Regions from separate parts of the Pararhizobium sp. DWP1-1-3 genome, predicted to be linked through region 2. Evidence: predicted binding sites of a transcription regulator. Region 2 holds the regulator's gene; each other region holds the start of a gene.

Region 1 (3,280 bases), on a different contig from region 2:
AACAAGCAGCAGCGCCAGCATGAAACCGATCATCGGCGACATGAAGATGGCAGCCACGGTTTTCAGAAGGCCGGAGAGAACGATTGCATCGCCGCCGGTTTTGGCAAGGCCAGCACCAACCAATCCGCCGACCAGCGCGTGCGACGAGCTAGATGGAATGCCGAAAATCCAGGTGACGATGTTCCAGATGATCGCCCCCATCAGGGCGGCGAAGATCACCTGCGGCGTAACGATGGACGGGTCGATGATGCCGGTTCCCAGCGTCTCGGCGACGTGCAGGCCGAAGAACAGGAAAGCGATGAAATTGAAGAATGCCGCCCACATGACGGCATATTGCGGCCGCAGAACCCGCGTCGAGACGATCGTGGCGATCGAATTGGCGGCGTCGTGCAGGCCGTTGAGAAAATCGAAGAACAGCGCGACGCCGATCAGGGCGATGAGCAGCGGCAAAGCGAGTGTCGCGTCCATCAGACGTTCTCGATCAGGATGCCGCTGATTTCATTGACGACGTCCTCGAAGCGGTCGACGACCTTTTCGAGTTCGCCGTAGATCTCGCTGCCGATGATGTAAGCCATCGAATTGGAGGCGCCGTGACGGCGGAACAGGTCCTTGAGACCTTCGTCGTGCAGCTGGTCGGAACGTTCCTCGAGCCGGTTGACCTCTTCGGCAATGGCGGTCAGGCGCGGCACGTTGGCGCCGATCCGATCAAGCAGCGGGATCGCTTCCGCGACCAGCTTGGCGGAATCGGCGATCAGAACGCCCATTTCGCGCATGCCCGGGTCAAAGCTCGTCTGCTCGAACAGGCGGATGGTCTTGACCGTCTTGTGCATCATGTCGATGGCATCATCCATCGATTGGATCAGGTCCTTGATGTCACCGCGATCGAACGGCGTGATGAAGCTGAGGCGGACCGCAAGCATGACATCGCGGGTGATTGCGTCCGCCTGATCTTCAAGGGCCACGATCCTGTCGCAATGGGCATCAAGGTCACCCTCGCCGGCCAGCAATGCTTTCAAAGCATCGGCCGCGCTGACGACGGTGCGCGAGTGCGCTTCGAAAAGCTCGAAGAACTTGTCTTCGCGCGGCAAGAGCTTGCGAAACCAACCCAGCATTGTTCATCCCACCTATCTTCGCGTTGTCACGAAACTGTCACAAATCTGGCAGCCGTCATAGAGAAGACAGGGGAACGGGGAAAGCTCTTAAGGCAAAGGAATGGGTATTACCCACCGATTAGGACAAACCAGCCGTCCTCATCGGTGGTTTCGATGCCGAGTTCGCGGGCCTTTTCAAGTTTCGAGCCGGCACCGGGGCCTGCGACCAAAAGATCGGTCTTTTTCGACACGGAGCCTGCGACCTTGGCGCCCAGCCGTTCGGCCATCGCCTTGGCTTCGTCGCGCGTCATCTTTTCCAGCGATCCGGTGAAAACGACGGTCTTGCCGGCGACCGGGCTCGAGCTTGCAACCGGCGCTTCCGCATCCTGCGGCGTCACCTCCTCCAAGAGGCGCGACACCACATCCATGTTGCGCGGTTCCTTGAAGAACTCGACGATCGCCCGGGCAACGACATCGCCGATACCGTCGATCGTATTCAGGTCGCTCCGAGCTTCCGAGGCGATATCACTGGCGACCTTCATCGCATCCGCAAACGCCGCATAGCTGCCATAGGAGCGCGCCAAAAGCTTTGCCGTGGTTTCGCCGACATGGCGGATGCCAAGCGCATAGATCAGCCGGTGCAATGCCACCTGGCGCCGGTCATTGATCGCGTCATAAAGCTTGCGGACACTGACCCTGCCGAACCCGTCGATATTTTCGAGCTTGGTCAGCGCCGAGGCGTTCTGCCGCTTTTCCAGCGTGAAGATGTCGGGCGCGGTCTTGATCGACAGTGCCGGATCGTCGGCCTCGAAGAAGAAATCGATCTGCTTCGAGCCCAGTCCCTCGATGTCGAAAGCATTGCGCGAAACGAAGTGCTTCAGATGCTCGACCGCCTGTGCACGGCAGACAAAACCGCCGGTGCAGCGGGTGACGGAATCGAGCTTGCCGGTCTTTTCGTTTCGCTCGCGCACGGCATGGCTGCCGCAAACCGGACACATCTTCGGAAACTGATAGCGCTCAGCCGTCGCCGAGCGCTTCTCCATCACCACATCCAGCACCTGCGGGATAACATCCCCTGCCCGCTGGACGATGACGGTATCGCCGATACGGATATCGTGATCCTCCTCGCGGATGCGCTCGCCGCCATTGCCGATGCCTTCGATGTAATCGGCATTGTGTAGCGTCGCATTGGTCACGACCACACCGCCGACCGTCACCGGCGTCAGCCGCGCCACCGGTGTCAGGGCACCGGTGCGGCCCACCTGAATGTCGATACTCTCGACCGTGGTGAACGCCTGCTCGGCCGGAAACTTGTGGGCTGTTGCCCAGCGCGGCGAGCGGGAACGAAAGCCCAGCCGCTGCTGCAGGTCGAGCCGGTCAACCTTGTAGACGACACCGTCAATATCGTAGTCGAGATCGGGGCGTTTAAGCCCAATGTCATTATAGTGTTCGAGAATAGCCTCGATGGAAGACAGACGCTGCGTCAGCGGATTGACAGGAAAACCCCAGCGCTTGAACACCGCAACCATTCCCGACTGGGTATCGGCCGGCATCTCGGAAATCTCACCCCAGGCATAGGCAAAGAATTTCAGCTTGCGGCTGGCGGTAATCGTTGGATCAAGCTGGCGCAGCGATCCGGCCGCCGTATTGCGCGGGTTGACATAAGTCTGCCTGCCCTCGGCCACCATCTGTTCGTTCAGCGCCAAAAAGTCGCTCTTGCCCATGTAGACCTCGCCACGAACCTCGACGATATCGGGCGCATCGGCTGGCAGGGTCTGTGGGATCTCCTTGATAGTGCGGATATTGGCCGTGACGTTTTCGCCGGTCGTGCCGTCGCCGCGCGTTGCGGCGCTGACCAGCCTGCCGTTCTCATAGCGTAGCGACATCGACAGGCCGTCGATCTTCGGCTCGGCAGTAAAGGCAATCGAATTGTCCGGCAGCAGGCCGAGAAACCGGTAGACGCTACCGATAAAGGCCCGCACGTCCTCGTCGGAAAACACGTTGTCGAGGGAGAGCATCGGCCGGGCATGGGTGATCTGCTGGAAAATGCCGGACGGCGCTGCACCGACCTTGCGCGACGGGCTATCGGAACGGACCAACTCTGGAAACCGCGCCTCGATCTCCTCGTTTCGCCGCTTCAGCGCATCGTAATCCGCGTCCGAAACCTCCGGCGCATCCTTGCCGTGATA
Region 2 (3,280 bases):
GGGCCGCTTCGGCTGAGGACTTAGCTTGCCACCCTGTCATGAGGGCAGGGTGGTGGCCTTCCAACCCGGATTGTGATCGCAAGGAAAAACAATCATGTCTACGCACATTGCTTCCGTCTACGACGAAGATCTGAAGTACCTGACCCGGCGTATCTCCGAGATGGGCGGCCTGGCCGAACAGATGGTGGCCGAATCCGTGCGCGCGCTGGTCAATTCCGACCTGGCGCTTGCCCAGAAGGTCATTTCCGACGACGCCATTCTCGATGAGGCCGAGCGCCAGATCGGCGAAAAAGCAATCGTCACCATCGCCAAGCGCCAGCCGATGGCTGCCGACCTGCGCGAAATCATGGGATCGATCCGCATTGCCGCCGATCTCGAGCGGGTCGGCGATCTCGGCAAGAACAACGCCAAGCGGGTCATCGCCGTATCGACCGCCAGCCTGCCGCGTCAGCTGGCCCGCGGCCTCGAGCATCTGGCCGAGCTTGCGCTCGTTCAGCTCAAGGAAGTGCTCGACGTCTATGCGTCGCGTTCGCCGGAAAAGGCCAACAGCATCCGCGAGCGCGACAATGAGATCGATGCGATCTACACGTCGCTTTTCCGTGAACTGTTGACCTACATGATGGAAGATCCGCGCAACATCACGCCTTGCACGCATCTCTTGTTCTGCGCCAAGAACATCGAGCGCATCGGCGACCACGCCACCAACATCGCCGAAACCATCTACTATATGGCGACCGGCGCGCAGCCTGTCGGCGAGCGACCGAAGGACGATACGGCCAACACGGTCGGCGCGATCGGTAACTGATCACGCGATAAAGTAAGTAAATTCTTACGCACTGATTGCGCGAGCGGCCGCTGGAGCCGCTCGGCAAGCCTTCGGCCATCCGGCCGGGCGCCAAGGAGCTGAACTGAATGTTGCCAAGAATTGCCGTCGTTGAAGATGAAGAGGCGCTCAGCGTCCTCCTCCGATACAATCTTGAGGCCGAAGGGTTTGAAGTCGATACGATCAATCGTGGCGACGAGGCGGAAATGCGCCTGCAGGAACGCCTTCCCGATCTCCTGATCCTCGATTGGATGCTGCCGGGGGTTTCCGGCATCGAACTGTGCCGCCGGCTGCGCCAGCGCTCCGAGACAGAGCGCCTGCCGATCATCATGCTGACGGCACGCGGCGAGGAAAGCGAACGTGTTCGCGGGCTCGCCACCGGCGCCGACGACTATGTGGTCAAGCCGTTCTCGACGCCCGAACTGATGGCGCGGGTCAAGGCGATGCTGCGCCGGGCCAAGCCCGAAGTGCTGTCAACGCTGCTGAAATGCGGCGATATCGAACTCGACCGCGAAACCCATCGCGTCCATCGCAAGACCCGCGAAGTCCGTCTCGGACCGACCGAGTTCCGCCTGCTGGAATTCTTCATGGCCTCGCCCGGCCGTGTCTTTTCGCGCTCGCAGCTTCTGGACGGCGTCTGGGGCCACGACATCTATGTCGATGAGCGCACCGTGGACGTCCATGTCGGACGCCTGCGCAAGGCGCTGAACTTTTCCAACATGCAGGACGTGATCCGCACCGTGCGCGGCGCCGGCTATTCGCTGGAAAGCTGAGCGCCGTACAGGAAAGAACCGTCAGGCACTGCCGAGCGGTTCGCCAATCTCGATGGCGTGACCATCCGGATCATAAAGGCGGAAGACCCTCTGCGCCCAGGCTTGCGTCTCGATGGGGTGGATGAGGTTTACATCGCCGGAAATGCGCTCGAAAAGCGCATCCAATTTATCGTGTTCGAAATAGAGCAGGATATTTTGTCGGCCATAGGGCTCGGGAACGACTGACGGCTGTCCCCAGACCGTCGTTTCCAGGGATTTGCCGTCATGGATGGCAAATCCCGTTTCAAACATAACAAAATTGCCGAAGTCTCGGCTGATCACCAATCCCAGTATCTCGCAATAGAAAGTCTTCGAGATGCCGATATCCCGCACGAACGGGATGGGATTGACGAAACGGCCGATCCGGCCTCAGCGGGCCCGGCGACGCTCGCCGGACGGCTGGTAGGCAAGCTTGGCGTGGAATGTGCAGTAGGGCGATGTGTCCGGGGAATCGTTGCCGCAGAAGTGGAACTCGTCCTTCATCGGATCGCCAATCGGCCACTTGCAGGTGCGGTCGGTAAGCTCGGTCAGGACCAGGCGGCGCGACATCGGAACGACAACGTTATTGCCGGCCGGCGCTGCTTCCTGATCCTCGCTCGCGCCGATTTCCACTTCTTCCTTCATGACGGTTGCACCGGCGGTGCGGGTCACTGTGCGGGTGGCGGTCATGCGCGACGCTGTGTAAGTCGGTGCACGCGGCGCAGCGGACGGTGCTGGACGTTTTGCACGTGCCGTTGCGGTGCTGCCGCCGGCCTTGGCGCGGCCCGGCAGGCAGAGACGGTGGACCTTGCCGATGACGGCGTTACGGCTAACGCCGCCGAGCTGTGCAGCGATCTGGCTCGCGCTCAAGCCTTCGGCCCACAATTTCTTGAGTTTTTCGACCCGCTCGTCAGTCCAATTCATGGTCTTGTCTCCATTCCCAGCGTTGGTGATGGTCGAATCCTCCACCGAGCCCTGGATATGATCCGAGGCTGAAACGCGATAACACTTTTGGTGACTAGGTCCGCCGCATGCGTTCTAGTAATTGTTTCTTAACGTAGAGCCCGGGGGACTCTCTGACAAGAGTCCGGGGAATCTCACCGAATCGATTTCTGAGTTTTCCCCAACTTGCTTGCTATGCGTGGCATTTTTGCAAGGGTATCCGGCTAAAAAAATTGCGTCCGCTGTATAGCCGCGAATTGCCGGAAATCAGGGGCTTTTGTTGACATCGCAGTGCGAAGTGAAGATAGTGCCCCTGCCGCCGAAAGGCGGCATTTTGATTTTTTGCGGGTTGGTCACAGCCCTATCGACGACGCCGATTGTACAATTGCCGTGATGGTTTGAGGAGACATGCGCCATGGCCGATGCCACGCCGCTTTATGACACATATGCACGCGCGCCCCTGCGCTTCGAGCGCGGCGAAGGCGTCTGGCTGATCGCCGAGGACGGTACCCGCTATCTCGATTTTGCTGCCGGTGTGGCGGTTAATTCGCTGGGGCACGCACATCCGCATCTTGTGTCGGCATTGAAGGAGCAGGCAGACAAGGTCTGGCACCTCTCCAACCTTTATGAAGTTCCCGGCCAGGAAAGCCTCAGCCGCCGGCTGACGGAAGCGACGTTCGCCGACAAGGTGTTCTTCACCAATTCCGGTGCAGAAGCGCTGGAA
Region 3 (3,280 bases), on a different contig from region 2:
CGAACTTGTTGGACAGCGCCATCAGGATGGTGCCGCGCGTGCGGCTCTGCAGATTTTCCTCGGTGATGCCCGATTCGGTTCCCTCGAACATCTCGGACAGCGCGCCCAAAAAGCCTTGTACCGGCTCCTCGATCGGCACGATATCGTAGCGGCAGCCGAGCGCCTTGGCGCAATCCTCGGCATCCTTTAACGAGTCCGACGACGTGTAGCGATAGGGCAGCATCACCGTACGGACGCGTTCTTCGCCCAGCGCGTCGACGGCAAGCGCCGCACAGATCGCCGAATCGATACCGCCGGACAGGCCAAGCACGACATTCTTGAAGCCGTTCTTGTTGACGTAGTCGCGGAAGCCCAGCATGCAGGCCCGGTAGTCGGCCTCCTCCTGCTGTGGCAGGCGCGACATCATCCCCGGCTGACAAACCCAGCCTTCGCCGTTCTTGCGCCATTCGGAGACGGAAATGCTCTCTTCGAACTGGCTCATCTGGAAGGCGAGCTGTTTGTCGGCATTGAAGGCGAAGCTTGCGCCGTCAAAAACCAGTTCGTCCTGGCCGCCGAGCTGATTGGCAAACACCATCGGCAGGCCGGTCTCGATCACCTGGCGAAGCACCACCTGGTGGCGCACATCGATCTTGCCGCGATAATAGGGGGAACCGTTGGGCACGAGCAGGATCTCGGCGCCACTTTCGGCCAGCGTCTCGCAAACGCCAAGGTCGTTCCAGATTTCCTCGCAGATCGGGATGCCGAGCCGAACCCCGCGGAAATTGACCGGACCCGGCATCGCGCCTTCGGTAAACACACGTTTCTCGTCGAACTCACCGTAATTCGGCAGATCGACCTTGTCGCGAACGACCAGAATCTGGCCGCCATCCAGAACGGCAACGGAATTATGGCGTCCTGCTTCGCCCTGCCGCGGGTAGCCGACCACGACACCCGGACCACCGTCGGCGGTATCGGCGGCAAGCGCATCGACAGCCTTCTGGCAGGCTTTGAGAAATGCCGGCTTCAGGACCAGGTCCTCCGGCGGATAGCCGGAAATGAACAATTCAGTCAGGAGAAGCAGATCGGCGCCGCTGCGTGCGGCATCGGCGCGGGCTTCGCGCGCCTTGGCGAGATTGCCGGCGATGTCGCCGACCGTCGGATTGAGCTGGGCAACAGCGATGCGAAACGTCGTGGAAATGGTCTTTTGCGCGGTCATGAACAGGCCTGTGCTTGATCTTGCTATCGCGGATGCCGGGACATCCGAGGAGCTGTTTATCGCATTCCGCACCAAAATACCCCGTGCTTGCGACCAAGTCAGAAAAAAATCCGTTTCACCCGAGAGATGGCGTTTTTCCTACGGCTCGCAACCCCGCCGTTCAAGCCATGTCGGATCGGCAACAGCTGCCGAAAAAGTCAGTGGAGAACTCCCCTTGAATTATTCATCCTCCGTTCAAGATGACGTCTGTATGACATTTACACGACAGTTCTATGAAAATCGGAGACGGCCTTGGCCATTTTTGAATCGGCAGCAATCGCTGCCACCGCTTCTAGGGTCTATGGCCCGCAAATCGGTTTCGGCGCTCGCCATGCCAAGGCACTTTCGCTTGCAGGACGGATTTCTCTCTCGCTGCTTCTATCGATCGTCCTCATTTTTTGCGTCGAATGGATTGCCCGCAACTCCGCAACGGAGGCGGCGTTGTTCTTCCTCGACCCGGCCCGTCCCGCCTGGACCACGACCGGCGTATTCTTCCTGATGTTTCTGGCGCTTGATGCCGCGTTTGCGCGCGAAAATTTCGGCGTCATCCTGCTCGCGCCGCTGGCGCTCATCCCGGCACTCGTCAGCCGGCAGAAGCAGATTTTCCTGTCCGACCCGCTTTACCCGACGGATTTCCTGTTCGGCCGCCAGATCATGGAGCTGATGCCGGTGCTGGTCCGGGACCGGCCGTGGACGGCCGTCGGCATCGTCGTCGGCATCGTCCTGGCCGTGGCCGCGCTGATCTGGCTGGTCCGTGTCGCCTGGCGCCGGTTTCCCGCGCTTACCCGCCGCCAGCGTCTTGCACGGTTTGCTGTCGCCCTGCCCTTGCTCGGCGCTTTCTACCACATGATGGACTACAACAATTTCTCCTGGGTGCGCGACCGCCTGCAGGTCATCCCGATCATGTGGGACCAGACCGAGAACTACCGTCACAACGGCTTCACCATGGCGTTTGCGCTCAATCTGCCGATGGCGAACGTCACGGCGCCGGCGGGCTACATGTCAGATGCGATCGACAAGATTGCGACCCAGCCAGTGCCGGCCGGCACGTCCCATCGCGGCAAGCCGGACGTTATCGTGCTGATGAGCGAATCCTTCTGGGATCCGACCCGCCTGCCCAACGTCAAGCTGTCGCCCGATCCGATGCCGACGATCCGCGCGATGCAGTCCGGCAACGTCTTCTCGCCGGAATTCGGCGGCATGACCGCCAATGTCGAATTCGAGGCGCTCACCGGTTTCTCGAATGCCTTCCTGCCCTATGGCAGCATTCCGTATCAGCAGTATATCCGCAACCCGATCCCGTCGCTCGCCACCTTTTTCCGTGGCGAGGGCTATGTGTCGCGCGCCGTGCACCCGTTCCAGAAATGGTTCTGGAACCGCAGCGCGGTCTACAAGGCCTTCGGCTTCGAGCAGTTCAGGTCGGAGGAGAACCTGCCGGTGATGGAGAAGCGAGGCATCTTCGCCTCGGACGAATCGCTGACCAAGGAAATCATCCGCCAGGCCGACCAGCTGCGCGACCCGTTCTTCTTCTTCACGGTCACCTTGCAAGGGCATGGCCCCTATGAGGCCAACCGCTATGCCAAGAACACCATCAAGGTCGAAGGCAATCTTCCCGCCGCCGACAAGCAGGTTCTGGAAACCTATGCTCAGGGTATCAAGGAAGCCGACGACAGCCTGAAAATGCTGATGGATTGGGCCAAGGAGCGCGATCGCGAAACCATCATCGTGCTGTTCGGCGATCACTTGCCGCCGCTCAACACGGTCTATCCAAACACCGGTTTCATGAACGACGTCACCGCCTCGCGCAAAGGCTCGCTCGAGCAGATGAAGGCACAGCACGAAACCCCGCTGGTGGTCTGGTCGAACAAGACCGGTCCGGTCAAGGATATCGGCACGATCAGCCCGGCTTTCCTGTCCTACCAGATCCTCAAGCAGGGTGGTTTCGAGCATCCCTATTACACCGAGTTTCTCGGCAATATCTTCGACAAGTACCGCGTTATCGACCGTTACATGCTCGTCGATAAGGCGGGCAAGGAAACAGCTTCC

The links. Region 2 encodes PhoB, which activates phosphate uptake and scavenging genes when phosphate is short. Its sites were predicted from a motif close to TGTCATNNANCTGTCAT; they were not measured.
Region 1: the regulator PhoB is predicted to act here: its motif matches at 1,137-1,153, upstream of ACP7BS_RS01790 (DUF47 family protein).
Region 3: the regulator PhoB is predicted to act here: its motif matches at 1,435-1,451, upstream of ACP7BS_RS03580 (LTA synthase family protein).

Annotation. Positions count from the first base shown of each region.
Region 1 is NZ_JAFCTR010000001.1:387,814-391,093, reverse strand. Features, by position in the region: gene ACP7BS_RS01795 (inorganic phosphate transporter) at 1-468, opposite strand, end outside; gene ACP7BS_RS01790 (DUF47 family protein) at 468-1,112, opposite strand; gene ligA (NAD-dependent DNA ligase LigA) at 1,220-3,280, opposite strand, start outside.
Region 2 is NZ_JAFCTR010000016.1:107,933-111,212, reverse strand. Features, by position in the region: gene pstB (phosphate ABC transporter ATP-binding protein PstB) at 1-16, shown strand, start outside; gene phoU (phosphate signaling complex protein PhoU) at 95-805, shown strand; gene phoB (phosphate regulon transcriptional regulator PhoB) at 913-1,596, shown strand; gene ACP7BS_RS25010 (VOC family protein) at 1,618-1,998, opposite strand; gene ACP7BS_RS25005 (GcrA family cell cycle regulator) at 2,005-2,538, opposite strand; gene ACP7BS_RS25000 (aspartate aminotransferase family protein) at 2,972-3,280, shown strand, end outside.
Region 3 is NZ_JAFCTR010000001.1:724,734-728,013, reverse strand. Features, by position in the region: gene ACP7BS_RS03585 (NAD+ synthase) at 1-1,195, opposite strand, end outside; gene ACP7BS_RS03580 (LTA synthase family protein) at 1,547-3,280, shown strand, end outside.